Regions from separate parts of the Pseudoalteromonas sp. SWXJZ94C genome, predicted to be linked through region 2. Evidence: predicted binding sites of a transcription regulator. Region 2 holds the regulator's gene; each other region holds the start of a gene.
What was found. Region 2 encodes sigma-54, which starts transcription at its own class of promoters, with help from an activator protein. Its sites were predicted from a motif close to GTTGGCACGNNNNTNGNNT; they were not measured.
Positions count from the first base shown of each region.

Region 1: a site for sigma-54 is predicted at 4,351-4,369, ahead of I6F65_RS02550 (EF-hand domain-containing protein). Genes of this name have one in related genera too.
Region 3: a site for sigma-54 is predicted at 7,760-7,778, ahead of fliE (flagellar hook-basal body complex protein FliE). Genes of this name have one in related genera too.

Region 1 is NZ_JADYXF010000004.1:60,126-70,519, forward strand. It holds gene I6F65_RS02530 (rhomboid family intramembrane serine protease) at 18-599, shown strand; gene yghU (glutathione-dependent disulfide-bond oxidoreductase) at 854-1,693, shown strand; gene I6F65_RS02540 (VCBS repeat-containing protein) at 2,058-3,437, shown strand; gene I6F65_RS02545 (hypothetical protein) at 3,563-4,015, opposite strand; gene I6F65_RS02550 (EF-hand domain-containing protein) at 4,028-4,303, opposite strand; gene I6F65_RS02555 (PA4780 family RIO1-like protein kinase) at 4,654-5,511, shown strand; gene I6F65_RS02560 (response regulator) at 5,584-6,258, opposite strand; gene I6F65_RS02565 (ATP-binding protein) at 6,352-7,797, opposite strand; gene I6F65_RS02570 (hypothetical protein) at 7,797-8,327, opposite strand; partial or broken gene I6F65_RS02575 (YHYH protein) at 8,337-9,916, opposite strand; gene I6F65_RS02580 (flavin reductase family protein) at 10,016-10,394, opposite strand, start outside.
Region 2 is NZ_JADYXF010000045.1:10,113-20,506, reverse strand. It holds gene mlaD (outer membrane lipid asymmetry maintenance protein MlaD) at 1-548, opposite strand, end outside; gene mlaE (lipid asymmetry maintenance ABC transporter permease subunit MlaE) at 562-1,341, opposite strand; gene I6F65_RS17225 (ATP-binding cassette domain-containing protein) at 1,341-2,156, opposite strand; gene I6F65_RS17220 (calcium/sodium antiporter) at 2,424-3,392, shown strand; gene I6F65_RS17215 (KpsF/GutQ family sugar-phosphate isomerase) at 3,396-4,367, shown strand; gene kdsC (3-deoxy-manno-octulosonate-8-phosphatase KdsC) at 4,368-4,919, shown strand; gene lptC (LPS export ABC transporter periplasmic protein LptC) at 4,916-5,470, shown strand; gene lptA (lipopolysaccharide transport periplasmic protein LptA) at 5,460-6,005, shown strand; gene lptB (LPS export ABC transporter ATP-binding protein) at 6,002-6,727, shown strand; gene I6F65_RS17190 (RNA polymerase factor sigma-54) at 6,797-8,296, shown strand; gene hpf (ribosome hibernation promoting factor) at 8,324-8,611, shown strand; gene ptsN (PTS IIA-like nitrogen regulatory protein PtsN) at 8,616-9,068, shown strand; gene rapZ (RNase adapter RapZ) at 9,088-9,936, shown strand; gene I6F65_RS17170 (HPr family phosphocarrier protein) at 9,975-10,247, shown strand; gene mgtE (magnesium transporter) at 10,336-10,394, shown strand, end outside.
Region 3 is NZ_JADYXF010000009.1:74,487-84,880, forward strand. It holds gene fliL (flagellar basal body-associated protein FliL) at 1-268, opposite strand, end outside; gene I6F65_RS05750 (flagellar hook-length control protein FliK) at 325-1,917, opposite strand; gene fliJ (flagellar export protein FliJ) at 2,006-2,452, opposite strand; gene fliI (flagellar protein export ATPase FliI) at 2,452-3,786, opposite strand; gene fliH (flagellar assembly protein FliH) at 3,805-4,614, opposite strand; gene fliG (flagellar motor switch protein FliG) at 4,618-5,658, opposite strand; gene fliF (flagellar basal-body MS-ring/collar protein FliF) at 5,651-7,366, opposite strand; gene fliE (flagellar hook-basal body complex protein FliE) at 7,387-7,719, opposite strand; gene I6F65_RS05785 (sigma-54 dependent transcriptional regulator) at 7,877-9,346, opposite strand; gene I6F65_RS05790 (PAS domain-containing sensor histidine kinase) at 9,343-10,394, opposite strand, start outside.

The sequences.
Region 1 (10,394 bases), on a different contig from region 2:
TCAACTAGGACGATTATATGGCAGCTAAGCCAACCACACAGTTATTACTAACCAGCACACGCTTTGCAATTTTTAGCGTTGTTACTATTTGTTTTGTTTTGCAGATAATTAATAGTCTTCCCGGCATTAATCTCAATGGCTTAGGTATTTATCCGCGTAGCATTCAAGGCTTAATTGGTATTTTATGTGCACCATTTTTACATGGCAGCTGGTGGCATTTTGCCAGCAATATGATTCCTTTTGTGGTGTTAAGCTGGCTAATTTGCCAGTACAGCGTAAAACGCTTTTATAACGTATTTATTTTTACAGCTTTAGTTGGTGGGCTGTTGGTGTGGATGTTTGGTCGCAGTAATATCCATGTTGGCTTAAGCGGTGTTATATATGGTTTATGGGGTTTTATACTGTGCTACGGCGTAGTTAGGCGTTCACTAAAATCCATTATTATTGCCGTGGTTGTAGCAGTCCTTTATAGCGGTTTTATTTGGGGTGTATTACCACAACGTTTTCATATTTCATTCGAAAGTCACTTGTTTGGTGCCTTAAGTGGATTATTTTTAGGCTACAAACTTGCAAAAGCCGACAAGCTAAAAGGTCGATAAATTAAATATTAAAAAACACCTTTAATTAAATTTTTATGACCACACTTATTACTTATATCAATAGCATTAAATAAGTGAGCTATTATAGCGCAAATAAAATAGCACAATAACAAGGCGAAAATTATTCATATAGTTGTGCTACATAAATAATTTTTAATGCAGTTAGTGAGTTATTTAATGCAATAGAATGCTCATGTTTTTAATAAAATTGGTATTATCGCATTTATATGTATTTCATCTAACAGAGGTTATTTATGAGTGATCAAAACGAATACACGCCCCCAAAAATATGGACGTGGGAAAGTGAAAGTGGTGGCAAATTTGCCAGTATTAATCGCCCAATTGCTGGCGCCACTCATGACAAAACCTTATCAATTGGCAAGCACGCATTTCAACTTTACTCTCTTGCAACGCCAAATGGTCAAAAAGCCACTATTATGTTTGAAGAGCTTCTTCAGCTTGGCTGCACCGATGCCGATTACGATGCGTACCTTATAAATATTGGTGATGGCGATCAATTTGGGTCTGACTTTGTAGATATTAATCCTAATTCAAAAATCCCTGCGTTAATGGATCATTCAACAACGCCACCTACTCGTATTTTTGAATCAGGTTCTATTTTGCAGTATTTAGCTGAAAAATTTGACGTACTTATACCTAAAGATCTAAAAGCTAAAACAGAATGCCGTAATTGGTTATTTTGGCAAATGGGTTCGGCTCCTTATTTAGGAGGGGGCTTTGGGCATTTTTATAGCTATGCACCAAGTAAAATGCAATACCCAATTGATCGCTTTACCATGGAAACAAAACGTCAGCTTGATGTGTTAAACCGTCATTTAAGCGAAAATGAATATATGGCTGGTGATGAATATTCAATTGCCGATATCGCTATTTGGCCGTGGTACGGATCGTTAGTTCTGGGTGCTTTATATGATGCTGCAGAGTTTTTAGATGTTGCCTCATACACTCACGTTGTACGTTGGGCTACACAAATATCAGAACGCCCTGCTGTAAAACGCGGTCGTCGCGTAAACCGCACATGGGGACCTGAAGAAGAGCAAATGGCTGAACGTCATAATGACAGCGACTTCTAAATAATAGCCATTATTTATTAAAGTTCAGGTTAAATAAAAATCAGCTGCAATGGCTGATTTTTTAATTTTATAAACCTTCATTTTAAAATGGGTCTGTAGCAATTAAATTAATTACCAATTTATAACGTAAATATACACTCCCAATAATAAGTTCAATTACAAAAAATACATACTCAACCCTAATAACTTTAGTGCTTTATTTAATTAATTGTTACAACCATGCGCTTAATTAAATTGACATTAAAAAACTGGTTAACACATAACCTTACAATTACTTACATTGGGTTAATATTTTATAGTGTAGGCTTAGCCGCATAAATCTAATTACAACCGATATTTTTACTATCGTATAAAAGGAATTTGAATGTTAAAGCCACTTCGTTATAGCTTACTTATTTTACTTGCTCCTATCGCGGTATCCGCACAAACAATGATAATAAAAACCACTAATGAATTAGTCACAACCGACTCTGCATTGGTGTTTGCCTACAATAAAAAACTAAAACAATTAGAGGCTGTTAACTTATTGACCGAGCAAAGCAATGAACTTATTTTACCAAGCAATGCCATTGGCTTTGACGTAGCAACACTTGCCAGCACTGACGATAAACAAGCTATTATTTTAACTAGCGATGGCGTTTATAAAACTAGCAGCGACAAAGCAATACTATTATTTAATTACAAATCAGTACTTAATGATTTGCACGTGGATAAGTTTGAGAAGATAAATTTTATTTTTGATGCTAATAACGATGGATTAAGTGATATTTTACTTCCCGACTTAAATCACTCTATTTTGTACACTCAAAATAAACAGGGTGAATTTACTGCTCACTCATTTGGAAAAAGAGCACTTTTTGATGGTGAATTTACAAACAATGGATTAACTCTCGAAGTAGATATTAATAACAAACCCACTATTATCGATTTTAATCACGATGGACTAAATGATTTAGTTTTTTTAAATAAAGACGGCGCCAATGTACTTTATGCCAAAGTAGATGGTTATGCTGAAACCATGACCGCTGTAAATTTTAATATTGAATTAGGCGAGCTAAATAGTGGTGAAACCCGAAAAATAAAAGAGCTTATTGATATTAATAATGATGGGTATCTCGACTTTATAACCAAGCAATATAAACCAGCACAAGGTATGGATTCACTCGATATAAAAATGGCATATAATTTATATCTGGGTAATAAAAATGGCTTTAGTAATACACCAATTAAGTTATTGGAAACAGAGGGACCGAGTGAGCTGTTATTAAAAACAGATTTTAATAACGATGGTTTAATTGATCTGCAAAAAATGGACTTAGATATAGGCTTTGGCACTATTGCCTCAATGGCTATGGGTGGCGGTAGTACTGATGTAGATATCGAAATGAATATTTATAAACAACAACCTGATGGCTCCTTTGCCAGCGAATCAAGTATTGAGCTCGACCTAGAAGTTGAAATAAGTATGGACGGCGGCAATATTGATCCCCCACTCTACTTAGGTGATATAAATGGTGATAATAAAATTGATGCTGTTTATAAATACAGCAAAAAAACACTGTATATTTATTATGGCGAGCAAGATTCACTGCTTAATAAAAAACGTAAAAAACTTAAGTTAGCATTACCTAAAAATAATAAAGATATTCTTCTGGTCGATATTAACCAAGATGGTAAAAAAGATTTCGTATTTAAATTTACCGAAGAAGACGGCACCAGCAAAATAGAAACACGCCTAAATTAACCATAAACGCATAATTTTAAGCTGTTCAAAATTTATACGCATTGGTATAAATAAAAAAGCCCTGCATTAAAAAATAATGCAGGGCTTTACACCTAAAACATAAATCAAACTCTTTTGATTTATAATTACGCTTTAACACTCAGTATTGAATCACCTTGCGATAAACCGAATTTTTCTTGGACTGCAGATAAAATAGAATCTTTATCTTCATCATTAAGCTGGCTTGAATACTGCTCTAAAAGCTCATCTAAATAACTAACAACATCATCGGTATTTACTTGCTCAAGTGAATTTTGCGGCGGCGGAGGTGGACGCTGACCTTCTGGTCGAGATGCATCACCAATACTTTTAGCATCAAATTCAAGCTCGCCCATTAACTCGGCTAGCTCTTTTGTGGGTGCAATACCTTGTTCTTCAAAAGCGGCTTGGATGCTTTGTGCATCGTCGCTTGTTAAGTTTTCAGGGTCAAATTCAGAAAGTGTTTCTTTTACAAAATCACTTTGTTCTGTTGTTAACTTTGCTGCTTGGCTGCTTTGTTGCGGCATATAGCTCGCAGAACCACTAATACTGTTAATCATTTTAGTATCCTTTCAGCGTTCGCGGCGAGGTGGTTTATGATCGCTTAGTTCTTGTTCAGTAATTTCACCGTTACCGTCTGAATCTATTTCGTCAAAAATAGTTTGCGCATCACCGTGTGGTGGCTTTTTAGCGCTAAATTCTTCAAAACTAATTACACCATCACCATCGGCATCAATAGTCGAAAAATCAGGCTTTGGAGGACGTTCACTGTCACTTTTTGCAGCAACATTTGCTGAAAAAGCAACCGATAATAATGTGATAACTGCAAGTGATGATAAATTTTTCATGGTCGTAACCTTCTGTTTAGTTAATAACTAAACATTACTCTTTAAAAATGCAAACAATGTGCAAATAATGAGGAAATAAAAAATAAATAATCTAATTTAAAACAATCTTACTTTTTTATTCGTATAGCCATGTATTATTTTGCTATTTGAATAGCATTGTTTTAACTTTATTACTTAAATCAATAATTTCATCTATTTATATATTTTAATAGATTTTATAAACTGCTCTAGTTGCATTACTGCCCTTAATCTTTAAAGCTGATATACTGCTTGAGCCAATTATATAAACACATACAGAGCATTTTCGATAAAATAATGATTAATAACCAATCCTACTTAGCAGGCAATCTGTGAAAATACCTAAACGCCTACAACCTCTCGTCGATGACGGTCTAATCGATGAAGTTATCAGCCGACTAATGAGCGGTAAAGAAGCCGATGTTTTTGTTGTTCGCAGTGGTGAACACATACGTTGTGCCAAAGTTTACAAAGATGCTGTTAAGCGCAGCTTTAAAAAAGCAGCACAATATCAAGAAGGCAGAAAAGTACGTGGCGGTCGTCAAGCACGTGCTATGGGTAAACGTTCGAGTTATGGTCGTCAATTAGAAGAAGAAATTTGGCAAAATGCCGAAGTTGATGCGTTATCTCGTTTAGCGAATGCCGGTGTACGTGTACCAGAAACATACGGTTGCATTGATGGTGTATTACTTATGGAGTTAGTGTCTGATGATGCTGGCGACGTAGCACCGCAACTTGGTCATGTAACACTAAGCGAACAAGAAGCTATTGAACAACATAAACTAATGATGCACTACATCATGCTTATGCTTTGCGCTGGTATTATCCACGGTGACTTATCAGAGTTTAATGTATTAGTGGACGATAAAGGTCCCGTTATTATAGATTTACCGCAAGCAGTTAATGCTTCAGCAAATAACAGCGCCGAAGCCATGTTTACGCGTGATGTAAATAATATGCGCCGCTATTACAGTGAATTTGCTCCAGAACTGCTGCAAACTCAATATGCTAAAGAAATGTGGTCATTATTTGAAGAAGCAAACTTAACGCCAAACTCTACTCTTACCGGCGAGTTTGAAGATGATAGTGAAGATGCTGATGTTGGTGCAATACTGGAAGAAATTCAAGCAGCAGCTGATGAAGAACAAGAACGATTAGCGCGCATTAGCGGCTCAGATGACGATGAGTAACTTAAGTTACTCATCATGCTTATGTAATTTAACTAAAATATAAGCTAATTTAAAACGCTTTGTTTTTATTCACTACCCTTGTGGATGAACAAAGCGATAACCCACACCATAAACCGATTGAATTACACTGTCGGTTTGAGTTAACTCATCAAGTTTTTTACGTAACTTTTTTATATGACTATCAATAGTGCGGTGGCTCACAATGCGCTGATCGGCGTACATTGTATCCATTAAACTGTCTCGCGAATAAATACGGTTTGGGTTATTAAACAAAGGTTTAAATAACTGAAATTCAAAGTTAGTAAGCTCAATACAGCTGGTTTTAAATTTTACAGTGTAGGTACTTTCGTCAAGTTGCATAACCGTTGCTTTTGGCTCTTCGCTATTGAGACGTCTTAAAATAGCTTTTACACGAGCCACCAGCTCGGCATAACTAAATGGTTTGCAAATATAATCATCTGCACCGAGCTCTAAGCCAAGCAAGCGATCAATTTCTTCTACCTTTGCCGATACCATAATAATAGGCACATTAGAAAACTGTCTAATTGCTTTACACAATTCAATACCACTTTGACCAGGTAACATTATATCGAGCAAAATTACGCTGGGTCTGTTAATTTCAAGCCAAGGTAATACTTCATTTCCGTGATGTATTTGATGAGTAACAAAATGATGGCTGCTTAAAAAGTCACTCATTAAGTTAGCCAGCTTTACTTCATCTTCTACAATCAGTATTTGTTCGCTCATAGAGTTCTCTGTTATTAGTAATCCAAACTTAGGATGAAAATACCATATCAAATAAAGTGCAAGTTACGTATTTTTTATATTAATCAACTAAAGCTAAATAGCTGGTAGCCTAATAATAATAGCAAGACCGCCTAAAGTGGCTTTTTCAGCGGCTATTTCACCTTTATGCCCTTTAACTATATGCTGGCAAATAGATAAACCTAAACCCGAACCACCCTCTTGGCGATTACGCGAGCTATCTACTCGATATAAATACTCAAACAAATGCGATAAATGAGACTGTTCTACACCTACGCCATTATCTTCAATTATAAGCTCTAAGTAGGTTTGCCCTTTAATGCTTATATTGTTAGCCGTTAATGAAATAGTGGTGCATTGTGCATAATGCACCGCGTTCATTAAAATATTATCAAGCAACTGTAAAAGCCGGGTTTTATCTGCTTGTACCGTTATATGCTTAGCGCTATTTAATAGGTAAATTTTAATATTGTGCTGCTCAAGTATAACCTGATATTTTTGCTCAATAGTATTTAATAATAAAGCCATATCAGTAGGTTGCATAGTGTAATGCATACCACCTAACTCTGCGCTATTAAGCATATGCAAATCATCAATCAAGCGTTTTAAATGTAATGCCTCGTCGTTAGCCGAGTTAATGTTTTTTGCATTAGGCTCACGTATGCCAAGTAACATAGCTTCAAGCTCACCGAGCAAAATACTCATTGGCGTTCTAAGCTCGTGAGAAATATTGGCAAGCCAGCGTTTACGCACTTGCTCGTCTTTAGCGAGTGTAAATGCAAGGATATTAAAATCTTCGCTTAATTGACCTAACTCGTCTTTTCGCTCAAGTGTAAGCTTAGTCTCATAATTACCTTGCGTTAAGCGATGCATACCGTTAGCAATTTGCTTTACTGGGCTAACTAAGTGGCGAGACAATAAAAAGGTAACTAGCAATGTAAGCAATACCGCAGCTAAAGCAATAAACCATAAGTAGTTAGTTTGCTGCTGTAAAAAATCAAGCTCATATCCATCAACTAAGCTGTCTCTTTTAGATACGGCTAAATAACCAACTGTTTTATCGCCAACTATAATTGCTGTTTTTATATAGTTTAAATCGCTGAGGTATCTACCCATTATTCGCTGTTTATTTTCATCAAGTAATGCGTAGTGAGCAATATTTTCAGGTGGTGGGCGGCTTCCCATTCCAAAGCCAATATGATCCGGCGGCGGTCGTCGCATCATTCGCCCACGAGGACCTGGACTTTCGGATAGCCTAGGTAAAAACTGGCTATTTTCTAGTTGTGATTCAACAAGCTCTCTAAAGTTTTCGTCATCGCCAACAACACGTTTCCATGAGGGGGTTTGTTCGTACTGTTTTGACAGCTGCGCAACAAGTGGTTCAAGCGCTTTTACTTCTTTTGCATTAACAAAATCAATTACGCCTTGCCCTATACTCCACTGTATAAGTACCACCAGCCCTGCAATAACACTAAAAGTAAAACTAAATAGTATTAAAAAAAGTTTATTATGAATCTTCATTAATGCGTGTTTTCAACCTTGCTAGGAAAGCTTTCAAAACGGTATGTTATAAACTCTTTGGTTTGATCGTTAACATACAATGTAGCAACTATTTTTTTGCCCTGAGCGGTCCAATACATATGACCATGATTATTTAAAGTAACCGATACGGTATTTATACCACTTTTAAATAAGTTAGCAGGTAAATGTAATGCATGTCCGTAAATTCGCTGTATTTTAACCCCATTAATATACAAATGAGCATGTCCTCGTAAAAAACCAGTGTCATCGTTTGTAGTAACGCTCATCATTTGTTGCATGTTCATTGCGCCCTCAGGAGGCACAGATAAATCATAGCGCTGCGTATCTAAAATTAAGTTATAACCCGACATACTATCTTTTAATAGTTTAAGGCTTAATGCCGGAATTGGCGTATCACTTGGCACTGCTATAGGCATATGGCTATGATCCATCATTTCCTGCTGCGCAAAGAGCTTAAAGCTCAATAGCGCAGCAGTAGTTAGGATCAATGCGTATTTAAAATAACGCATAGTAACTCCTTACATTCCCGGTGGTGGACCCATTGTTTCGCCAGTATCACAGCGACCAATTGAATTATCGGCTAATTGGCCTTTAAAACGAGGCCCTATTTGATAAGGGAAAGAAGGCTGTAATTTACCATCACTGTCTAGCGTTAGTGTTATATGGTAATGATAACCCTTGCCATCGTTTGTATTATGTCCGTTATGCTCATCTAACTGTGCACCAGTTACTGTTTTTTGTGCATAGTAGAAGTCTTCAAAATAATAACCGTCATCAGCATTTAATGTATTACCTGAAAGCGTAGTCACTTCTGCGCCAATAGCAGGTCCTGCATCGCTTGTTTGTGTACCTAGGCTAACGTCGTATTGATCGACTAAAGTACAGCTTCGCTCACCCTCAGTACCACAACCACCTTCACTTTCTGACGCGCCATAATCACGCATTTCCCAGCCACTTAATGCAAGTTGACCGTTACTTTCATAAGGACCATAAAGTGGATAACCATCAGCTGCAAACCCATAAATAGGTGAATGCGCATCGCCATCATCTTCAAGTAAATCAGCTAAACAACTAGTGTAAAAATGGTGATGATATTCACCGTTAGCAGCATGTCCGCCACACACATCAACATCGTATTGCTCTGCAATTGGCGCTAGTGTATACCAAATATTATTACCGTAGCTCATACCATCGCCCCAGTTAAATATACTGGTACCATTAACCATTAAGCCAACTGTACCTAAACCTGTTTCACAAGTTTCAGTGTCAGATAAATCGGTAGGTGTTATCGGAAAATACGCCTCAACTGCTTGTTCTGTCGGGCAACCTGGTCCTGGAGGCCAATAGCCTGCACCGCCTGTGTCATCACAGTTTTCAGTGCTGCTGTTATAGCCAATATTTTCACCAAACGAAATAGTTTGACCTGCTGCTGCAGAGGTTACACCGTTATAAAAATCGGTAGCTGCACGCGGGCGATTATTTAGCGTGTCTACTTGGTCTTGTGTAAGCGTTACGTCATATTTAGGAATGTCAGTTGTTTGCACATACATGTATTCAACGTCAGCATCTTCCTCAGTAACGGTAACAACCTCAACTGATTGAACATCTTCAACCACTGCGCCATTGTTTTGTATATAAGTAGAGGTTGTATCATTATTAATTAACCAGCTAGAGAGTTTTACACTGGTATCACCATCATAATCTGATGACGCCACTACCGTAACCGTAACGGTATCAATAACAACATCATTAGTACCGTCATTTGCACTGAGTTCAAATACGAGTGCTTCATCGGTTAAAACTTCAGGTGCAACAAATTCAGTTGAGGTTGCTGTATTTGAAGATAAGCTAACGGTAGTGCCCGATGTTTGTGACCAACTAACTGATACTTCACCGTCATCTTCAACCGTTGAACTTAAATAAACGGTATCGCCCGCATTAACGGTTTGATCAATACCGGCATCAACTGTTGGAGCGCTATTTTCAACCACATCTGTTTCTGTTGAACTACTTGAATCGCTATTACATGCACTTAAAGCAATACAAAGCGCACTAAGTGTAAATACTTTACCTAAATTATAATATCTTGTTTTTGAATGCTTTTTCATGATCCAACCTTTATGTTAACGTTTAATAAAACAACATTAACAATTAAAAGTGCAAACAATGTGCATTAAATAAGGTAAATACCTCTCTTTTACAACTCAGGGCGCTTTACTGTAAATTTATCTCTCGTTGTTGAATAGTAATCACCACCCATTCGACCCACAGTGTCTAAATGTGCAGGATCAATATAGCCATTAACAAGCACTTCATCGTCAATACTAATGCCAACGATGTCTAGCAGCATCATTTGCCCACCACCGGGTTCGTTTGAAAAAGTAATAACGTCACGTAGCGTGCACTCGTAACGTACTTTCGAGCCAGCTACACTTGGAACTGCCACCATTTTGCTATCAACTTTAGCTATATTTGCAGCGTCAAACTCACTTACATCACTTGGATAATTAGCACAGCTTTGATTCATTTTTTCAACTAACTCATGACCTACAATGTTAATCACGCACTCTTTAGTC
Region 2 (10,394 bases):
TACTCACTACCTTGGTTGAATAAAAACTGCCCAATTAATTCTTCAAGTACTATGGCAGACTTAGTATCTGTAATTGAATCGCCATCACCTAGTGCTTTACTCTCTACACCAAATAAATCATCAATCGCTTCGTCTTGTTTATTTTCAGTTACGGTTTGTCCTAAACAGCGTTGCTCTGCTGAATTTGGAGAAATAACCGGATGTATTCCTAAATATTGCTCACCTAGAATCCCTGAGGTTAAAATAGATATTGAGCTTGTATCTGAAAAACGACACAAATATTGTGCATCAATAGTCATATTAACAACAGGTAAAAACTCTTGTGGGTGAACGTAAATAGAATCAACACGACCAATAACTACACCACCCACTTTTACTGGTGCACGTGCTTTTAATGATCCGATGTTTTCAAACTTTGCATTGAGTGTGTATGTTTCACCAGAACCACTAATACCTGAATTGGCAACTTTAAGCGCTAACATTGCAAAAGCTAAAATGCCAAGTGCGACAAAAAAGCCAACTAAAATTTCTAATTTCCGTGAATTCATTATCTATACCCTATTAGCTGGTAAACATTACCGCTGTCAAAATAAAGTCAAAACCTAAAACTGCCAATGACGAATGAACAACCGTTTCGGTGGTTGCTTTACTGATCCCTTCAGAAGTCGGTACACAGTCATAGCCCTTATAAAGCGCTATCCAGGTCACTACAATGGCAAATACAAAACTCTTAATAATACCGTTTAATATATCTTGCTGAAACGACACTTGAGATTGCATTATTGACCAAAAGCTACCTGTATCAACACCAAGCCAATCAACACCAACCAAATGAGCGCCTATAATTGCTACGGCTGAAAATATTAGTGCTAGCAATGGCATACTGATAAAACCAGCCCAAAAGCGTGGTGCTATAATACGTTTTAGCGGATCAATTGCCATCATCTCGAGTGATGAAAGCTGCTCAGTTGCTTTCATTAAACCTATTTCAGCAGTAAGTGCACTACCTGCACGCCCAGCAAAAAGTAATGCAGTAACAACCGGACCTAGTTCTCGCAATAAACTCAGTGCAACTAACGGCCCTAAACTATCCTCAGCGCCATAACCAACTAACACGGTATAACCTTGTAACGCTAATACCATGCCGATAAATAAACCCGACACCATAATAATGAGTAACGATTGCGAACCCACCATATAAAGTTGACGAATAAGCAGTGGCGAACCTTTTTTAAAATTAGGAACATGCGCCAATGCACTAAATAGCATATAAGCTGACCGCCCAAGAGCCGCAAAACGACCTAGCGTTTTATGTCCTAGCCTTTGAAATAAATCCAACATTATGCTTTTTCTCCAAGCAGTTCATCTGCATAAGCTTGAGCCGGAAAATGAAATGGTACTGGACCATCCGACAAGCCTTTTAAAAACTGTTGAACTAAAGGAGATTCATGATTTCGCATTTCATCTGGAGTACCGCAACCAATTACGCCCTGATCGGCAATAATAATAACGTGATCGGCAATACTCATTACCTCTGTCACATCGTGCGTTACAATTAAAGACGACAAACCAAGCACTTCATTAAGCGACTTAATTAGCTTAACCAATACGCCCATCGAAATCGGATCTTGACCTGCAAATGGTTCATCATACATGATTAACTCTGGATCTAATGCAATCGCACGTGCAAGTGCGGCACGTCTTGCCATACCACCTGAAAGTTCTGAAGGCATTAAATCTTTAGCACCACGTAATCCAACAGCCTGTAATTTCATTAATACCACTAACCGAATTAAATCTTCACTCAGTTTAGTGTGCTCCCTTATAGGAAAAGCAATATTATCGAATACCGACATATCAGTGAATAACGCACCACTTTGAAATAGCATGCTCATTTTAGTTCGCGCTTCGTATAATTCTTTGCGCGTCATTTTTGGAATGCTGCCGCCTTCAAATAAAATATCACCTGAGTCAGGTTTAAGCTGACCACCAATTAAACGCAGCATAGTTGTTTTACCAATGCCACTTGGTCCCATAATCGCAGTGATTTTACCTTTAGGAACGCTAAAGCTCATATTTTTATATATGCTTCGATTGCCCCTCGAAAAGCTAACATCCTTTACTTCTACTATTGATTGCGACAAGTCGCTCTCCATAAAAATGTTCACTAGTTCTCCTATTTTAAGGCTTTTTCACCCAAGATGGAAAAAACAATTCGTAAGATTTTGTAATACACCTGCGAAATGGATCGTAAGGCTCGCTTAAAACGGCTTAACCCCGGCTTAAGCTTTGAATAAAAGCGCTTAAAACATTTATAAAACAAGTGCTACACAACAAGTAGACCTTACTCTTTTATTTATACTTTCATGTTGGCTTTTGTTACTATTCGCACAATATATATTTTGAATAACTGGCTTAACGCAATGGTTACCTCGTTTGTTATTTTAATTCTTGGTTTTACAGCTTTAGTTTGGAGTGCAGACAGGTTTGTTTATGGCGCTGCGGCGCTTGCAAAAAACGTTGGCGTTTCTACCTTAATTATAGGTTTAACTGTTGTTGCTATGGGCTCTTCTGCTCCAGAAATGATGGTTTCGGTTTCTGCAGCATTAGCTAACAAAACAGATACTGCGGTAGGCAATGTTATTGGCTCAAACATAACAAACATTTTACTTGTATTGGGTGTTACAGCCTTATTTCGCCCTCTCAATGTTTCATCAAGTACATTGAAACGCGAAATACCGCTTGTGCTAATAATATCGTTTGTTACTTGGTATATCTTTTCAGATAACTACTTTTCATTAACTGAAGGTATCGCACTTCTAATTGGCTTTGTGGTGTTTATTAGCGGATTGATTATCGTATCATTACGTTCGAAAAATAAAAATGATCCGTTGGTAGTAGAAGCTTGTGACGATGTTCCTAATAACGTATCCACTAAAAAAGCGCTATTTTGGTTAGTGATAGGTATAGTTTTATTACCGGTAAGCTCATATTTTTTAATCGGCTCAGCAGTCGATATTGCAAAATATTTTGGTCTGAGTGACTTGGTTATCGGTTTAACTATTATTGCTATTGGCACTAGCCTACCAGAGCTTGCAGCTTCAATTGCTGGTGTGCTTAAAAATGAAGATGATTTAGCCTTAGGTAATATTATTGGTTCAAACATTTTTAATATTTTAGCCGTGTTACCGCTTGCTGGTATTATTAATCCATCAATGATCGACCCATCGGTAGCTAGTCGCGATATACTTATCATGATTGGCGCAACCATCGCCCTTATTGTTATGTCATTGAACTTTAGAGGTTCTCAACGTATAAATAGAGTAGAAGGTGGTTTATTGCTAGTCGCATTTTTGAGCTACCAAGGGTACATTTTTAGTCAAGTAGGGTAAATCATGACAAAACTGAATTTTATAAAACAAGGTCTGCGCGTTCTTGATATAGAACGTCAAGCACTTAGTGATATTACTCAATATGTAGATGAAAACTTTAATCAAGCATGCCAGTTAATGTTTGATTGCAAAGGACGTATTATAGTTATTGGCATGGGGAAGTCTGGTCATATAGGCACTAAAATAGCAGCAACTCTTGCTAGCACAGGTAGCCCTGCTTTTTTTGTACATCCAGGTGAAGCAAGTCACGGCGATTTAGGTATGATCACTTCAAGTGACGTAGTAATACTTATCTCCAACTCAGGGGAGACCAGCGAAGTATTAAATATTATTCCGGTTTTAAAACGCCTTGGTGCAAAAATAATAGCCATGTCGGGTAATACAGAATCTACAATGGCAATACTTGCTAATGTACATGTATGCATTAAAGTAGAAAAAGAAGCTTGCCCTTTAGGGTTAGCGCCAACAGCAAGTACAACGGCAACACTCGCCATGGGAGATGCTATGGCTGTCGCGCTTTTAGAAGCTCGTGGATTTACTGCCGATGATTTTGCTCTTTCTCACCCTGGTGGAAGTTTAGGCAAACGTTTATTGCTTACTTTAAAAGATGTTATGCACAGCGGTACAAACACGCCTATTATTAGTATTTCACAAACTGTAAAAGATGCACTTATTGAAATGTCTGCAAAAGGCTTAGGCATGACGACTATTGTTGACGAAAATCAGCAATTGGCCGGATTATTTACTGATGGCGACCTACGTCGTATTTTAGAGCAACGCATAGATATCCATTCAACACCTATAGATGTTGTAATGACCAAATCATGCACTACGGCAACTCAAGGTATGCTTGCAGCCGAAGCGCTTAATATAATGGAACACAAACGCATTAATGGTTTAATCGTTGTAAATGAGTTAAACCAGCCTATTGGCGCACTGAATATGCAAGATTTATTAAAAGCAGGAGTATTATAAATGCAATTTGAAGAACTCTATCAACCGCTGAGCGATGACGCAAAAGCGCGCGCTAAAAAAGTAAAACTGCTTATATGCGATATTGATGGTGTATTTTCTGATGGTCGTATTTACCTTGGAAACCAAGGCGAAGAGCTAAAAGCGTTTAATACAAAAGATGGGTTTGGTATAAAAGCACTTATTAATAGCGGGTTTGAAGTTGCTGTTATTACAGGGCGTCATTCGCATATAGTGCAACAACGTATGAGCAGCCTAACCGTTCAACATATTTATCAAGGTCAAGAAAACAAACTTATTGCCTACCAAGAGCTAAAAAATAAGCTCAACTTAAGCGATGAAAAAATTGCCTATATAGGTGACGACGGTCCTGATATGCCAGTAATGGAATTAGTCGGTTTTGCAGTAGCTGTTAACGATGCGCATCCACTAATTAAGCGTTTATCGCACTACACTACACAAATGCCAGGCGGTTTTGGTGCTGTAAGAGAACTAACCGATTTACTAATGCTTGAAAACAACAAGCCATTAACTACTCAAGGTACAAGTTCATGAATGCAGCGCGCATAATACTAAGCGTTTTATTCATCAGCTGTATGGTTTGGCTTTGGTACCCTTATTTTACACAAACAAATATTGCAACGCAGGTAGAGCAAGAAGTTGTAGCTAAACCTGACTATATCGCCATAGAATTAAAGCAAACGGCGTATGATGAGAATGGTAAAATTAGCCATAAAGTAACTGCTGCAAAAATGGAGCTGTATCAACAGTTAGGCTTTACCTTTTTTGAAAAACCTATTTTCACTTTATATGACGAAAAGCAAACATGGCGCATCAATGCGGATGAAGCAACGTTGTATGAAGGTAAACAGTTAATTTTAGAGGGCAACGTAGTCGCTAAAAATCTAACTGACAACGCAATGATTGATAAGATCAATGCCGATAATATTCAAGTAGATATAAAGCAACTGACAATGCGCTCCGAACAGCCTGTCATTGTGACTGGACCTAACTTAAAAATCACCGGTAAAGGCCTTGAAGCCGATTTAAAAACTGAAGTGATAAAACTCATTAACCATACGCGAACCATATACTATGACCAATAAAATATTAAAATCACTTATTATTCCTACACTTATACTAGCCTTTAATAGTAATGCAGCAGAACAAAGTACACAACCTGCCGCTAATCAAATATCAATTAGTGCCGACAAACAAGAAGGCCAACTAAAAGCTAATGTAGGTATTTTTGAAAAAAATGTTGAAATTATTCATGGTAACCGTCGCATTACGGCTGACCGCCTCGAAGTGCATAAGCGTGACGAATTAGGTGACAATAAACAGTTATTAATTGCCACTGGCAGCCCTGCGTACTTTGAAGAAAAGCAAGATGACGGCACAATAATGAGCGCAAGTGCGAACGAAGTTCGTTACGATGTAGCTAAGCGTTTTTTAACACTTGTTGGCGATGCACAAGTATCGCAAGCTGGACAAAAAATTAACGCAAAAAGCATTACTTACGATATGCAGCAACAGCTTATTAGTGCTGAAAAAGACGAAAACTCTACCGATCGCGTTCATACTATTTTAGTGCCTATTGAAGCTACAAAAAGTAAAAAAAGCGATAAAGGTCAACCATGAGCACATTAAAAGCAGAGCTGTTAGCAAAAAGCTATAAAGGTCGTGAAGTTGTTAAAAATGTAGGTCTTGAGGTTAAGGCTGGCAGTATTGTTGGTTTACTTGGACCTAATGGTGCAGGTAAAACTACAACGTTTTATATGATTGTAGGACTTGTACCTAGCGACAAAGGTAAAATATCCATCGATGATAACGATATTACTCTTTTACCTATGCATAGTCGTGCTAGATTAGGGATAGGGTATTTACCACAAGAATCGTCAATATTTAGAAAACTGACTGTTTACCAAAACTTAATGGCTATTTTAGAAACGCGTAAATCGTTAAATAAACAAGCTCGAGAAGACACATTAAATAATCTATTGGATGAATTTAGCATTCAGCATATTCGTGATAGCCAAGGTATGGCTTTATCCGGTGGTGAACGTCGCCGTGTAGAAATAGCACGTGCACTTGCCGCCGATCCTAAGTTTATATTGCTAGATGAACCTTTTGCTGGTGTAGACCCAATTTCAGTATTAGATATTAAGAAAATAATAGAACATCTTAAAAACCGTGGGATTGGTGTATTAATTACCGATCATAACGTAAGAGAAACCCTTGATGTTTGTGAAAAAGCCTACATTGTTTCTCATGGGGAGCTAATTGCATCTGGCACTCCTGAACACGTATTAAACGATAAAACAGTACGCGATGTTTACTTAGGCGAGCAATTTAGGCTGTAACATTAACGCCATGTCTTTGAGCATCTGCTAGTATTAATTATAACAACATAAAAGGATTGTTAGAGATAAATGAGGCAATCATTACAGCTGCGCATGGGCCAGCAACTTACAATGACACCACAGCTGCAACAAGCAATTCGTTTGTTGCAACTCAGTACATTGGATCTCCAGCAAGAAATACAAGAAGCTCTTGATAGCAACCCGCTGCTAGAAGTTGAAGAAAACGACTACGCAGAAGATTCTGCTGGCAAAAATGAGCAAAAAGCTGATAACGATGACGTTACTGTTAGCGCATCTGCAGATGATGCTCCTAGCGAATACGAACAAGATAGTGGTGAAGCACTTGCTAAAGATACAGTAAGTGACGACATGGCTATGGATGTTAGCTGGGATGAGTACATGAGTGCTGCGCCTGCATCGTCATCAGGACCAATGCCTGAGGACGAGTCAATATACCAAGGTGCTTCAACCGAAACACTTCATGAGTACCTAATGTGGCAGTTACAATTAACGCCTTTTAGCCCTACTGATGAAGCTATTGCAATCGCTATTGTTGAAGCCGTAGATGATTCTGGTATTTTAACACTTAGCTGTGAAGAAATTTTAGAGAGCTTCAATCAAGAAAACGAAGATGATAACGAAGTCGAACTTGACGAAATTGAAGCCGTTTTAAAGCGTATCCAACTGTTTGATCCGGTCGGTATTGCTGCACGTAGTTTACAAGAGTGCTTGTGTATTCAGCTTAACCAGTTTGATAAAGAAACACCTTACATTAATGAAACAAAAATGATCTTAACCGAGCATATTGATTTATTAGCTGCTCGTGACTATCGTACATTAATGAAAAAAACTAAGCTCAAAGAAGAAGAGCTTAAAGAAGTAATGACACTAATACATACTCTCAGCCCTAAACCCGCTGATACGATTGTTAGAGAAGAGTCTGAGTATGTTATTCCTGATGTGTCGGTTAAAAAAATTAAAGGTCGCTGGGTTGTAGAATTAAACCCAGATAGCATGCCTAAAATAAGAGTAAACAGCCAATATGCTGCAATGTCTCGTACCGTTAAATCTAGTGGTGATAGCCAATTTATTCGCTCACACTTACAAGAAGCAAAATGGTTTATTAAAAGCCTAGAAAGCAGAAACGACACATTGTTAAAAGTAACAAATTGTATTGTTAAGCAACAACAAGGCTTTTTTGAACACGGTCCAGAAGCCATGAAACCAATGGTTTTAAATGATGTTGCTGAAATGGTAGAAATGCACGAGTCGACTATTTCTCGCGTAACAACCCAAAAGTATATGCACACGCCACGTGGAATATTTGAGTTAAAATACTTTTTCTCAAGCCATGTAAGCACCGAAAATGGTGGCGAATGTTCATCTACGGCAATACGCGCTCTGATTAGAAAATTAATCGCAGCAGAAAACTCAGCAAAACCATTGAGTGATAGCAAGATAGCGGATATATTGGCTGAGCAGGGAATTAAAGTAGCTAGACGCACGATCGCAAAGTACCGCGAATCTCTGGCTATTCCACCGTCAAATCAGCGAAAAAGTCTGATTTAAGACGCAAAAACAAAGAGGGTAACGCTTATGCAACTAAACTTAACTGGTCGTCACGTAGAAGTAACCGATTCACTAAAAGACTATGTAAACACTAAATTTGCGAAGCTAGAAAGGCACTCTGATCATATTAATAATGTTCATGTCATTCTCGATGTAGAAAAATTAAACCAAAAAGCAGAAGCAACAATTCATGTCAGTGGTGCAGAATTATTTGCCTCTACTGAACATCAAGATATGTATGCCGCCATTGACTCGTTGATTGACAAGCTCGATCGACAAGTTATCAAACACAAAGAGAAGCTTGCTCGACACTAATATTATGAAATTAAGTTCACTTATATGTCAGGACTGCAGCAAAGCTGCGGTCCTTTTTAATAGTAAAAAAAGAATTTTAGAGTTTATTAGCGAACTTGCTCACAACAAGCTTCCTTACTTATCTCAACAAGATATTCTTAGTGCTTTACTAAGCAGAGAAAAACTAGGTAGTACAGGCATTGGTAAAGGTATTGCAATCCCTCACGGACGAATGAGTGGCGTAGAAGAACCTTTAGCTTTAGTACTTGTTAGCGAAACACCTATTAACTTTGATGCGATAGATAACCGCCCTGTAGATATTTTTGTTGCACTCATCGTACCAGATGGTGATAACCAACAGCACTTAAAGACTCTAGCAACCATTGCTGATAAACTAAACGACAAAGAATTTTGTAAGCAGTTACGCTGTGCAAAATCAGATACAGAGCTATACCAAGTTATTGTTGATCAATCATAATTAATAAAAAAGGTGTTAAATGGAATTAATTATCATAAGTGGCCGATCAGGTTCTGGAAAATCGGTAGCTTTACGCGTAGTTGAAGACTTAGGTTATTATTGCGTAGATAATATTCCACTAAACCTGCTGCCTTCTCTAGTGCGAAGTGTCTCTGACAACTACGACAAAATAGCAGTGAGTATTGATGTTCGAAACTTGCCAAAAGAACAAGAACAGTTCAATGATATTTTTGAGTATTTACCTGGTTTTGCTAAACCAACGCTGTTTTATTTAGACAGCGAAGATCAAGTATTAATAAAACGTTTTTCTGAAACGCGACGACTACACCCTCTTTCTGTCGACTCATTGCCACTTGATTTAGCTATAAAAAAAGAAAAAGAATTACTTGATGTACTAACAACCAGAGCTGACTTTATGATTGATACCAGCGAGTTAAGTGTTCACCAACTCGCTGAATCTATCAGAGAAAAAATACTTGGTAAAAAAGACAAACAGCTTATTGTTACTTTTGAATCATTTGGCTTTAAATACGGAATACCTAAAGAAGCGGATTATGTCTTCGATGCACGTTTTTTACCAAACCCACATTGGGAGCCCGAATTAAAACCTTTAACAGGATTAGATCAGCCCGTTAAAGACTACTTAGCTAATCATAGTATTGTGCAAAAGTTTACATGGCAAATTCAAACCTTTGTGCAAACGTGGTTACCTCATTTAGAACGAAATAATCGTAGCTACTTAACCATTGCTATTGGTTGTACAGGTGGACAGCATCGTTCAGTGTATTTAGCACAAACGATTGGTGAAAGCTTTTCGATGACTCACCCAAATGTAAAAATTCGTCATCGTGAACAAGAAAATAAATAATTTAAATAATCACCTGTTCAGCTTAGGTAGAGTAACTTATGCGTTTAGAAGACACGTTTTTAATAAAAAACAAATTAGGCTTACACGCTAGAGCTGCAACGGTGCTTGCACAATTAGCCGTACAATTCGACGCTTCAATTACTATATTTCAAGATGGCAAAGAAGCTGCCGGTGATAGTGTTTTAGGCTTAATGCTGCTAGAGAGTAGCCAAGGAAAAGAAGTTAAAGTGGTATGTGAAGGACCCGATGCAGAGCAAGCTTTGCACGCTGTTGGTCAGTTAATAGCGCAACGATTTAACGAACAAGAATAGTCAGTAATAAAGAATCAAAAATTAGATAAACCAAAAAAGTTAGTAACCTCCCCTACCAAAGTAATATTAAAATTAATTAAGGACGCCAATGCCCGAAGCTTTTGAACAAGACTACCCACTACAACAATTAAAACAAGTGACCAAGTC
Region 3 (10,394 bases), on a different contig from region 2:
TTGAGCTGGGCACAATAAACACAAATGGTCTTGGCATAGCTACATATAAAGCACTTCCTATTTCAGCAGATGAACCAGCGGCCTCTGATGGAGCTTCTTCAGATATTGTAGTCTCTTCATCAAGTGTTTCAACAGAGTCGTCAGAGCCCGACATTAAAAAATAACCTACGCCACCAGCAACAACAAGTAAAACGGCTACTATAATTATTATCAGTTTCTTTTTACTTTTACCTGTTTCTTCAATTTCTAAATTAGTGTCTTCAGCCATTGTATTTCCTTTATTCTAAAGGTACTTACTTGTTTTAGTTATTATAATAGCAGTACTTAGGCATAGTAATCTATTGATGATGAAGTTTGTTGACGAGAACTTTGCTGTCCACTGCCTGTTGTATCATCATTTTCATCAATAACTGAGTTTTTATTAGCCAAAGTACCCTTGGAATCGCTTTCATTATGCTCTGCCCCCTCACTTCCTGAGCCTCCGTAAGAGATTGTACTCTCGCCTAAATCTATCCCTTGCTGCGCAAGCATTTCACGTAATCGCGGAAGCGATTGCTCTAGCGCTTCTTTTGCTTGTTGATTTTGTACCACAAAGTTTATTTGAGCTTGTTCTGCATCACTTCTGATCCGTATTTGCATGCTCCCCATTTCTGGTGGATCAAGACGTATTTCAGCTTCTTTATTATTAATACTTAGCATTGAGCTAACACGCTCTTGAAGCAGTTTAGCTGCATCACTTTTAATAATATTTATAGCCTGCATCACACCAGGGTCAATACTAACTTGCTTAACTTGAGCTGTACTTTGTAGAGCTTGAGATTGCAATGCTTGGATATCTATAACGGACTCTTCATAGCTAAGTATATTGTTATCACTTAGGGTATTTGCTTGTGACGTACTAAAACCACCCGTTATTTGTGCTAGCAATTTGGTCACTTTATTTGTAGGCTGATCAGCACTATTGCTACGAGTACTTTCTTTTTGAAGAGTATCAAACTGTTTTTCTAGCCCCTCGTCTTTAGATAAATTACTCATCAATTTATTTGATTCATTACCATCTAATTTTGAGTCTTGTTTTTGTACTTCATTAATTGTTATTGACTTATCAATAGAGGTTTTTAAATCACTTATAGTTTCTTTAAGAGATATTAATTGCTCACCTTTTGGCTCTGCATTTTTCATATAGCTATTTAATTGAGAAAGTAATGCTTGTTTTTCAGTTGTTGTTAATGCATCCACTTCGGAACTAACGCTTTGTTTTGATACCGCTGTTGATGACTGCTCATTCTCAGTAATATATTGTGCGAGCATCTGCTTGAGTGCAGTTACGTTGTCGTTACTTTGTGGTTTATCCATCGCTTGAATTTGTGTGTTTAATTGCTCACGCTGCTCAGGAGTTAAGCTTGCGAGTGTTTTGTCTGATTTAATTAAGCTAGCATCTTTATTGAGTAATGATTCGATAGCCGTGGTTTTGGTGCTATCTGTTTTTGCTGATTCAGATTGTTCAGTAACTACCTTGCTATCTCCTTGAGCCAAAACGTCAAGCTCAGCGTCATTAGTTACTATATTTGCTTTATTTAAACCCGTACTTATTGGTTGTGTACTTTCACCAACATGCTTTTTAATTGAGGTGTCTATAGCCTGAGCTGAATTAATTTGTGCCAGCATATTATCGCCGGATAAAAGTGAATCATTATCAGTTTTCTTTCCATCTGACGTATCACTTTTCTCAGATTCTTTATGCGTAGAGCTATCAAGCTCCTTCGTTTTTGGCTCAGATGAATTGTGGGCATTATATAATTGGCTTAAAAATTCAACGCCCGTACTTTCGCTACTTTCACTTAAACCATTGTCTTTAATAGCTAAGTAAGTGTCTTTTTCAGACCTTATTACAGTTGAGATGTCATTCATCGCCATAAATCACCCATTAATAGGCGGCAATGCACCACCGCACATCACCAAAAAATTAAATACACTGTTCAGTAAAGCAATTAACGTGCCTAATTTACAAGCTTTTACGACGTTGAAAAAATTGATTTGATGAAAATTCATCCAACATTTTTTGCTCATTTTTAGCGACTAAAACATCCGCTTTTAATTTTTGTTTTTCGATTAGTTTTGCAACTGCTTTGGCTTTAATTTGTTGCTTTAGCCATATAGCTTTACGTTGAATTACCACCTGCTTTGCTGTATTTACAGTTCCTGCTTGTTGACGAATTGCTTCTTCTATTTTTGCTATAAAAGCATGGTACTGACTAAACCCTGCACTTGATAAACCCGACTGACCTTTGACATGCAATTGCTGTGTATACTCCAGTCTAAAGTTATTTAAACCTTGTAGCTTTTGTTGGTTAGCTTGCAAATTTTGGTTTGCTTGCAAGTAACTCATTCGCAAATTTTCTTCTTTCTCATTTTCAATTTTTAGTAATAAATCGAGTTTGTTTTTAGCCATTATGCTTGCCCTAATAACTGAGCAAGACCTTGTAAGCCATCATCATAACTAATCACATCTCGCATACCTTGTTGTAAAAATGCATTTACTCTTGGCATCATATTAATTGCTTGATCAAGCATTTGGTCAGTACCTTTTTGATAAGCGCCTAACGTGATCATATCTTTGTTTTGTTGATACATTGAATACACTTGCTTAAGAACCCGAGCTTGTTGCATGTGCGATTCAGAAACTACTTGAGGCATAACACGCGAAATTGATTTTTCGATATCTATAGCAGGATAATGACCGCTGTCAGCTAAATCCCGCGAAAGTACAATATGTCCATCTAATATCGCTCGCGCTGCATCAGCAATAGGATCTTGCATGTCATCACCCTCACTTAAAACTGTAAAAAAGGCAGTAATTGAGCCTTGTCCTTCACCACCATTACCAGCACGCTCCACCAGCGCAGGTAATTTAGCAAACACCGAAGGCGGATAACCTTTTGTTGCTGGTGGCTCACCTACAGCAAGTGCAATTTCACGCTGAGCCATGGCGTAGCGAGTAACGGAGTCTAAAAGTAATAGTACATTTAAACCTTGATCACGAAAGTACTCTGCAATCGTCACTGCACTTTCACAACCTTTTAAACGCATAAGCGGAGATGAATCAGCAGGAGCTGCAACAACAACAGAGCGTTTACGACCTTCTACACCTAGTATTTCTTCAATAAATTCTTTTACTTCTCGACCACGCTCGCCTACAAGCCCAACTACAATAACGTCGGCTTCACTACCGCGCGTCATCATGCCAAGTAGTACCGACTTACCTACACCAGAGCCCGCAAATAAGCCCATTCGCTGACCTTGTCCTACTGTAATGACTGAATTAATAGCGCGCACACCTACATCCATAGGCTTGCTTATTGGTCGTCTAGAAAGTGGATTTATAGTATTTTGTGCAAATTTTAAATAGTGTTCTGCGTTTATTTTGCCAAGTCCATCGAGCGGACGACCTAAGCCATCAACAACACGCCCTAATAAACTCATGCCTACAGGTAAGCCTAAATTGTTTACTTGTGGGATCACACGTGCGCCAGGTAATACTCCCGAAATATGATCGTTAGGCATTAAATAAAGAGTTTGATCGTTAAAACCCACTATTTCGGCGTCAACAAAGCCATTCATGGTTTCTATTTTACATTGGCTACCAACTGGTGCGCGCAAGCCTCTGGCTTCAAGAGTAAGGCCTACAACTCGTGTTAAAATACCCGCTACAGCAGGTATGGGAGCTTTAACATGTTGTTGATATTGAGATAAGCGTTCGCTTAAAGAAGCATCTTGAGCAGACATAACATGCCAAAAAAGTAGTTAGATACCACTATTATGCAAAAAACTATCCAACGTTTCTTTGACACGCGTTTTTAATGTCATATCGAGTGATGATTGAGCTGTTTTAACTTCACAACCGCCACGTTCAAGTGTTGGTTCTGCTATTAATTGCCAATTATTATCAGTAATCGTTTGCTCACCATAACTGGCTTTAATAAGATCGACATCTTCGGGGTGTAAATGTATTCGCACTTTCTCTTCATCAGCATTAAGTGAATCAATGCTGTGTTTAAGTGTGTGCAAAATAATATCGGGGGAGGTTTTTACTTCTTGATAAATTATTGCTTCAGCCAGCATTACTGCCAGTTGCACTAATTGTTTTTCAGCTTGGTCATCCACTTTATTAAGCGGATTAGTTAAGCTATCTAAAATAGTACGTAAGGCAGTTAACTGCTCTTCAATTAACGGTTTTACGTCTTCATGACCTTGGGTTTTACCAATTTCGATTCCTTCTTTGTAACCAGCTTCTTTGCCCTCGGTTACACCCTTATCAAAGCCATCAATATAACCTTGCTCATGCCCTTGTTTAAGCCCTTCTTCATAAGCATCTTGCCTAATGCGTTCAAGCTCAACCATAGTAAGAGAAGGTAATTCAGGCTCTTCTACCTCATCATCCATTGGCATTTCTTCTGCCATTTCTTTTCTGTATAAATCAGAAAGTGGCGTACCAAATGCAGTAGAGCGATTACCAAAACTTTTCTCATCAGGGGCTAAATCAGGCGTTGCCCAATTTTTTAGTAATTCATCGGCTTCTTCAGCATTAAGTGGGCGTCCTTTTAACTTACTCATGGTTTACAAGAACTCCTCACCGCCGCCACCGCCGAGTTGAATTTCACCAGAGTCAGATAAACGACGCGCTGTTGATAAAATCTCTTTTTGTGCTGCTTCTACTTCACTAATTCTAACCGGTGCCATTGCTTCTAAATCATCGGCAAGCATTTCTGCTGCACGTTTTGACATATTACCGAGTATTTTATCTTTAAGTGCATCATCGGTGCCCTTAATCGCTTTCATTAGTACATCTTGTTGTACTTCACGCAGTATTGCTTGAATACCACGGTCTTCTACTTCCATCAGGTTTTCAAACACAAACATTAGGTCTTGAATTTGCTGAGACATTTCTTCATCGTGCTCACGAATAGAGTCCATTAACTGCCCTTCTACATTCGTATCTAGGTAGTTCATAATATCTGCAGCGGCTTTTAAACCACCCATTTTAGCTGCTTGTGCACCGGCTTGACCTGCAAACTGTTTTTCCATAATTTCGTTTAGCTCTTGCAGTGCTGCTGGCTGTACTTCTTCAAGATTAGCTATACGCATTGTTAAATCTAAGCGAACTTTTTCAGGAAACTGAGCAATAATCTCAGCCGACTGCTCTGGCTCTAAATAAGATAATACAATGGTTTGAATTTGCGGATGCTCATTACGGATAATATTAGCAACCTGCTTAGAATCCATCCATTTTAACGAATCAAGACCTTTGGCACCCGAGCCCATAACAATTTGGTCAATAAGGCTGGCTGCTTTATCTTCACCTAATGCAGCAGTAAGTGCCTTTTTAATAAAGTCTTCTGATTGAAAACCAATTGTACTAAAGCTTTGAATTTGTTCAATAAACAAATTATGGACAGCGCTTATTTTAGCTTGGGATAAATCATCCAGCCCAGCCATAGCCATACCCACTTTTTGGACCTGCTTAGGTTCTAGGTGTTTGAGTATTTGCGCGGCATCTTCTTCTGACAAACTCAAAAGTAATATAGCAGCCTTATCTACACCATCTAGCTTATCAACATCAAATGCTGGAGGTAGTTGTTTTTGTTCTTGATCAGTCATCTTCTGTTAACCACGCTTTCACTACTTGTGATGATAGTTCTGGTTCATTAGCTACTAAGGCACGAATTGCTTTGAGTAAATCTTCGTCACCATGTAGGTCTGGTAACTGTAGTGTACCATCGCTTGAGAAACCAATTGAAGCAGAATCAAAGTCTTTATTTAGCATATCAAGCGTGTTATCGCCAATATCTACGCCAGAGCTAAGTGCATCTTCGTCATATTCTTCAAGCGTGTCATCTGGATAAATAAGACGTTTAAGCATTGGTTTAACTACAGCCATAATAAGTACAATTATAACCAGTGCACCTAAAGCAAGGCGTACATACTTCATAAACCAATCTTGTTCCCACATAGGAATTTCAATGTTTAAATCGGTTGCTTCACGTACAAACGGCACAGTTACTACTTCAAGCGCATCTCCGCGTTGCATATCAAAACCAACACCACCTTGTAATAAGCGACGAATATTTGACAATGCCTCTACAGAGCGCGGTGTCATTGTGGTTTCACCGTTTTCACCCACTTTAGGAATGTAGTCAACAGCAACCGATACACTAATTCTACGTATAACACCTGTTTGTTGGCGTCTGTGTGAAATAGTGGTGTCGAGTTCATAATTACGTGTTGCTTCTTTATGGCTTCGTGATGGCGCCGTTGCGCTACCCGCACCACCACCATCAGCAACTTCTGGTATATCTGAGTTAATTGGAGGTTGATTTGTTAATGCACCAGGAATACCTACAGCTAGCCCACCCATATTACTTTCTTCAAATGTGGTTTCGCTGCGTATTGCAGGTAGGTCTGGATTATAGCGTTTTTGAGTTTCTTCAACCGCACTAAAGTCCATGCTTAAATCTACTTGTGCCGTGTAATTAGCAAGCCCTACTACAGGTATTAAAATACTATCAATTTTTTCAAGGTACTCTTGCTCGCGTTTACGCTCTAAATCGTACTCTTTACGAGAGCGAGCAGCTAATGAGCTTTGCGAACCAGAATTTAATAAACGACCATTTTGGTCGGTAACCGTTACGCGGGCTGGCTCTAAACCTTGTACTGCTGAGGCAATCATATCAACAACAGAGTCTACCTCTTCGCGATCAAGCGAACGTCCACGTTTAATTGTTAATACAACAGTAGCCGATGGCTTTTTCTCTCTACGGGCAAATACGTTTTCTTTAGGAATGGCTAACAATACTTTGGCGCGAGTAATATTATTAAGTTCTTCTATTGTACGCGCTAATTGTTGTTCACGGCCATGCTTAAGGCGTTCACGCTCTAAACGTTGGCTTACACCAAAGCCCATGTCTTGCATTATAATATCTGAGCCTGATGCCGGACCTTGCTCTAACCCTTCGCGAGTCATTAGTAGTTTAATACTTTGATATTCACTTTCATCAACCGATACTACATTGCCATCAAGTTGATATTCAATTTGTTGTGCATCTAAAAAATCAAGCGTTTGAATAAGCTCTTCAGTTTGCATTTTACCTAAAGGGCGCATTTCTGGCTGACGAGCCCAAATAATAATAAAAATGGCAATAGCTAAACAAATTGCCAATGCAATAACGAGTGTTACTTGGCGTAATACATCAACACCATTCAAAGCACTTAAATAGCCTGATTTTTGTTCTTGTTGATCATCACTATCGCTTTGGTCAATACCGCCACCAGCAAGTGCAAGGTCTGTAGATTGATTAGATTGCGCCACAATTATTCTCCACTACCTAATTAAACAGGCATATTCATGATTTCTTTGTAAGCTTCAACAAGTTTATTACGAACCTGATATGTAGCCTCAAATGCAACTGATGATTTTTGAGAAGCAATCATTGCCTCAGCAAGCGATACACTTCTATCACCCATTTCAACTGCTTTTACTTTTTGCCCTGCATCTTGTTGCAATTCATGCACTGTATTTAGCGCATTGCTCAACATATCACCAAATGCCGCTGAAGATGTAGATTGCACTTGGGTTGGCAGTTTATTAATTTGGTTATTGCGTCCGGCTTCTAAAGCCATTGATTGCATTTCTTGAAATACAGCACTATTTTGAATTTTCATAATTTATCTCTGACACTGCAATTAACTATTACAGTTAATAAAGCACAAAGCATGCCAAATAAATAAACGATAAAATACAAAAGCTTAGAGGTAAATGTAGGAAGTCATAGTTTTGACGACCCTAAATCAGCAAGCCAAATTTAGGGTTTAAAGAGGATTATGCAGGAAGTGAAATACCTAAATCGCGCATTTGTGCTAGCTTATAACGTAAAGTACGTGGGCTAATACCGAGTGTTTCGGCTACATCTTTGCGCTTACCTTGGCAGCGAGCAAGTGTTTCTAAAATAATGCGATGCTCTTTATCTTTAAGCTCATCTTTGTAGCTACCAGTATCTGCTGCAAGTAAGCCTTGCTTAGGCTCATCTGTAGCATATAACTTTTCATCATAATAAGCAGAACTTGGTGTGTTTTGCTCTGCATTTTTATCTGCATTTTGATGTGTTACTTCTGCTGTATTTGTTACGATCGAAGTCGTTGATGACTCCATTACAAAATTACTAGAAACTAAGTTTTCGATAAAAATGGCGTGTTCGTTTATCGTATTACCCGTTCTCAATATAAGCGCACGTTGAATAACATTATCGAGCTCACGTACATTTCCGGGCCAAGCATGGGCTAATAACTTTTGTTCAGCATTTTTATCTAGATATGCCATTGGCTCTTTGCTTTTACTGATATGACGTTCAATTAAATGCTTAGCTAACACAATTATATCGCCAGGGCGTTGACACAATGGTCGCCACATCAATGGAAAAACATTTAATCTATAATATAAATCTTCTCTAAACTGATTTTTAGCAACGGCCTCTTTTAGGTCGCGATTACTGGTAGCCAAAATACGTACATTTAGCTGTATTGTTTTTCGACCACCTAAACGCTCTACTTCGCGCTCTTGCAGTACACGTAAAAGTTTAGCTTGCAGCCCTAAGTCCATCTCGGTAATTTCATCAAGTAAAATAGTACCGCCCTGCGCTTGCTCAAACTTACCAGGGCATGCTTGAATCGCACCGGTAAAAGCCCCTTTTTCATAACCAAATAAAGTAGCTTCAAGCATGTTTTCAGGAATAGCAGCACAGTTAATAGCAACAAATGGCTCATTACAACGACTCGACTTGTCGTGAATGTAACGCGCTAAAACTTCTTTACCAGACCCACTAGGACCAAGCACCATAACGCTTGCTTCAGAGCGTGCTACTTTACTTGCAAGCTCTAATAATTGAATACTGGTTGGATCGGCAACAATAGGACCATCCGTTTCTTTTAGTTTTTCAGGCAGATAACGGCTTACCATATTTAACAGCACTTCGGGTGCAAATGGCTTAGCCATATAATCAATAGCACCTAAACGCATTGCCTCTACAGCATCATCAATTGTCGCGTATGCCGTCATCATCAATACAGGTAAATCGGGATGGTTTAATTTAATACTACGCAGTAAGTCTAAACCACTCATTACGCCCATTTGTACGTCACTTACTACAAGCGAAAAAGACTCTTTTTTAAGTAAGATCATTGCTTGCTCGGCACTATTTGCTGCAACACACTCTATGCCCGACATTTCAAGTGTATCGATTAATGCTTCACGCAAGCCTGCATCATCTTCTACAACTAAAATAGTGTTACTCATAACGATTCCTCTAATTTAGTTGTCGCACGAATTGGTAGTAATAAGCTAAAACAGGCACCACCATGTGTATTATTAGTCACATCAACACTGCCTTGATGTGCATTAGCAACAGAACTAACAACAGCTAAGCCCAGTCCAGTGCCTTGGCTCTTAGTCGTAAAAAAGGGTTCAAATATTTTATCTGCTTGGCATAAATCAACACCAGGTCCATTATCGCTTACACTAATTCGAACAAAGTCTTGATCTTGCATATCGGTCGATGCACTCAAATGCACTTTTGCACCCGTACCAATCACTTGAATACTGTTATGAATGAGGTTTTGAATAGCACTGGCAATCGCGGTCTTATTACCCACAATTTGTATGTCTGGCTCTGGCAAACTTACGTCTAACTCACTTTCGTTAAGCAAGACCATAGCATCTGCGCCAGCTTTAACTTCAGTCAATAATTGCTGCATAGAAACCTGCTCAACCACCTGTTGAGTGCCACTTTTGGCAAATAAAAGCATGTCGTTTACTTGAGTTTCTAAATCTTTTAAACGCGACATTAGTTTAGTTTGAAAATTAACGCGAGATGCTTCTGGTAAACGCTTAGAGCCTAGGTTAGCGGCATAAAGCATTGCAGCAGATAGTGGCGTGCGTACTTGATGTGCTAAAGAGGCAACCATTTTACCCAACGCACTTAGTCGTTGCATATGCGCAACCCGTTTTTGTAAACGACGAGTTTCTGTTAAATCGGTCATTAAAATAAGCTGTCCAGGCTCTGGTGCCAAAGCCGTAATATCAAGCTTAATTAAACGCCCATCTTTTAAAGACACTTCGTGACCATCATCTTGATGTGGTCGAAACGAGCGCTGAATAACGTTAAACCACCTTTCACCTTCAAGCGGTTCACCCAGCATATCCATCGCTATTTGATTCGCTTTAGCAATCATGCCTTTGCCATCGAGTACAACTACGCCCGCAGGCATAGTGTCAACCAAATGTGATAACCAACTTGCTTGCTTACGCAGATCGCTTAACTCACCTATGTACTCCTCTTGAAGTA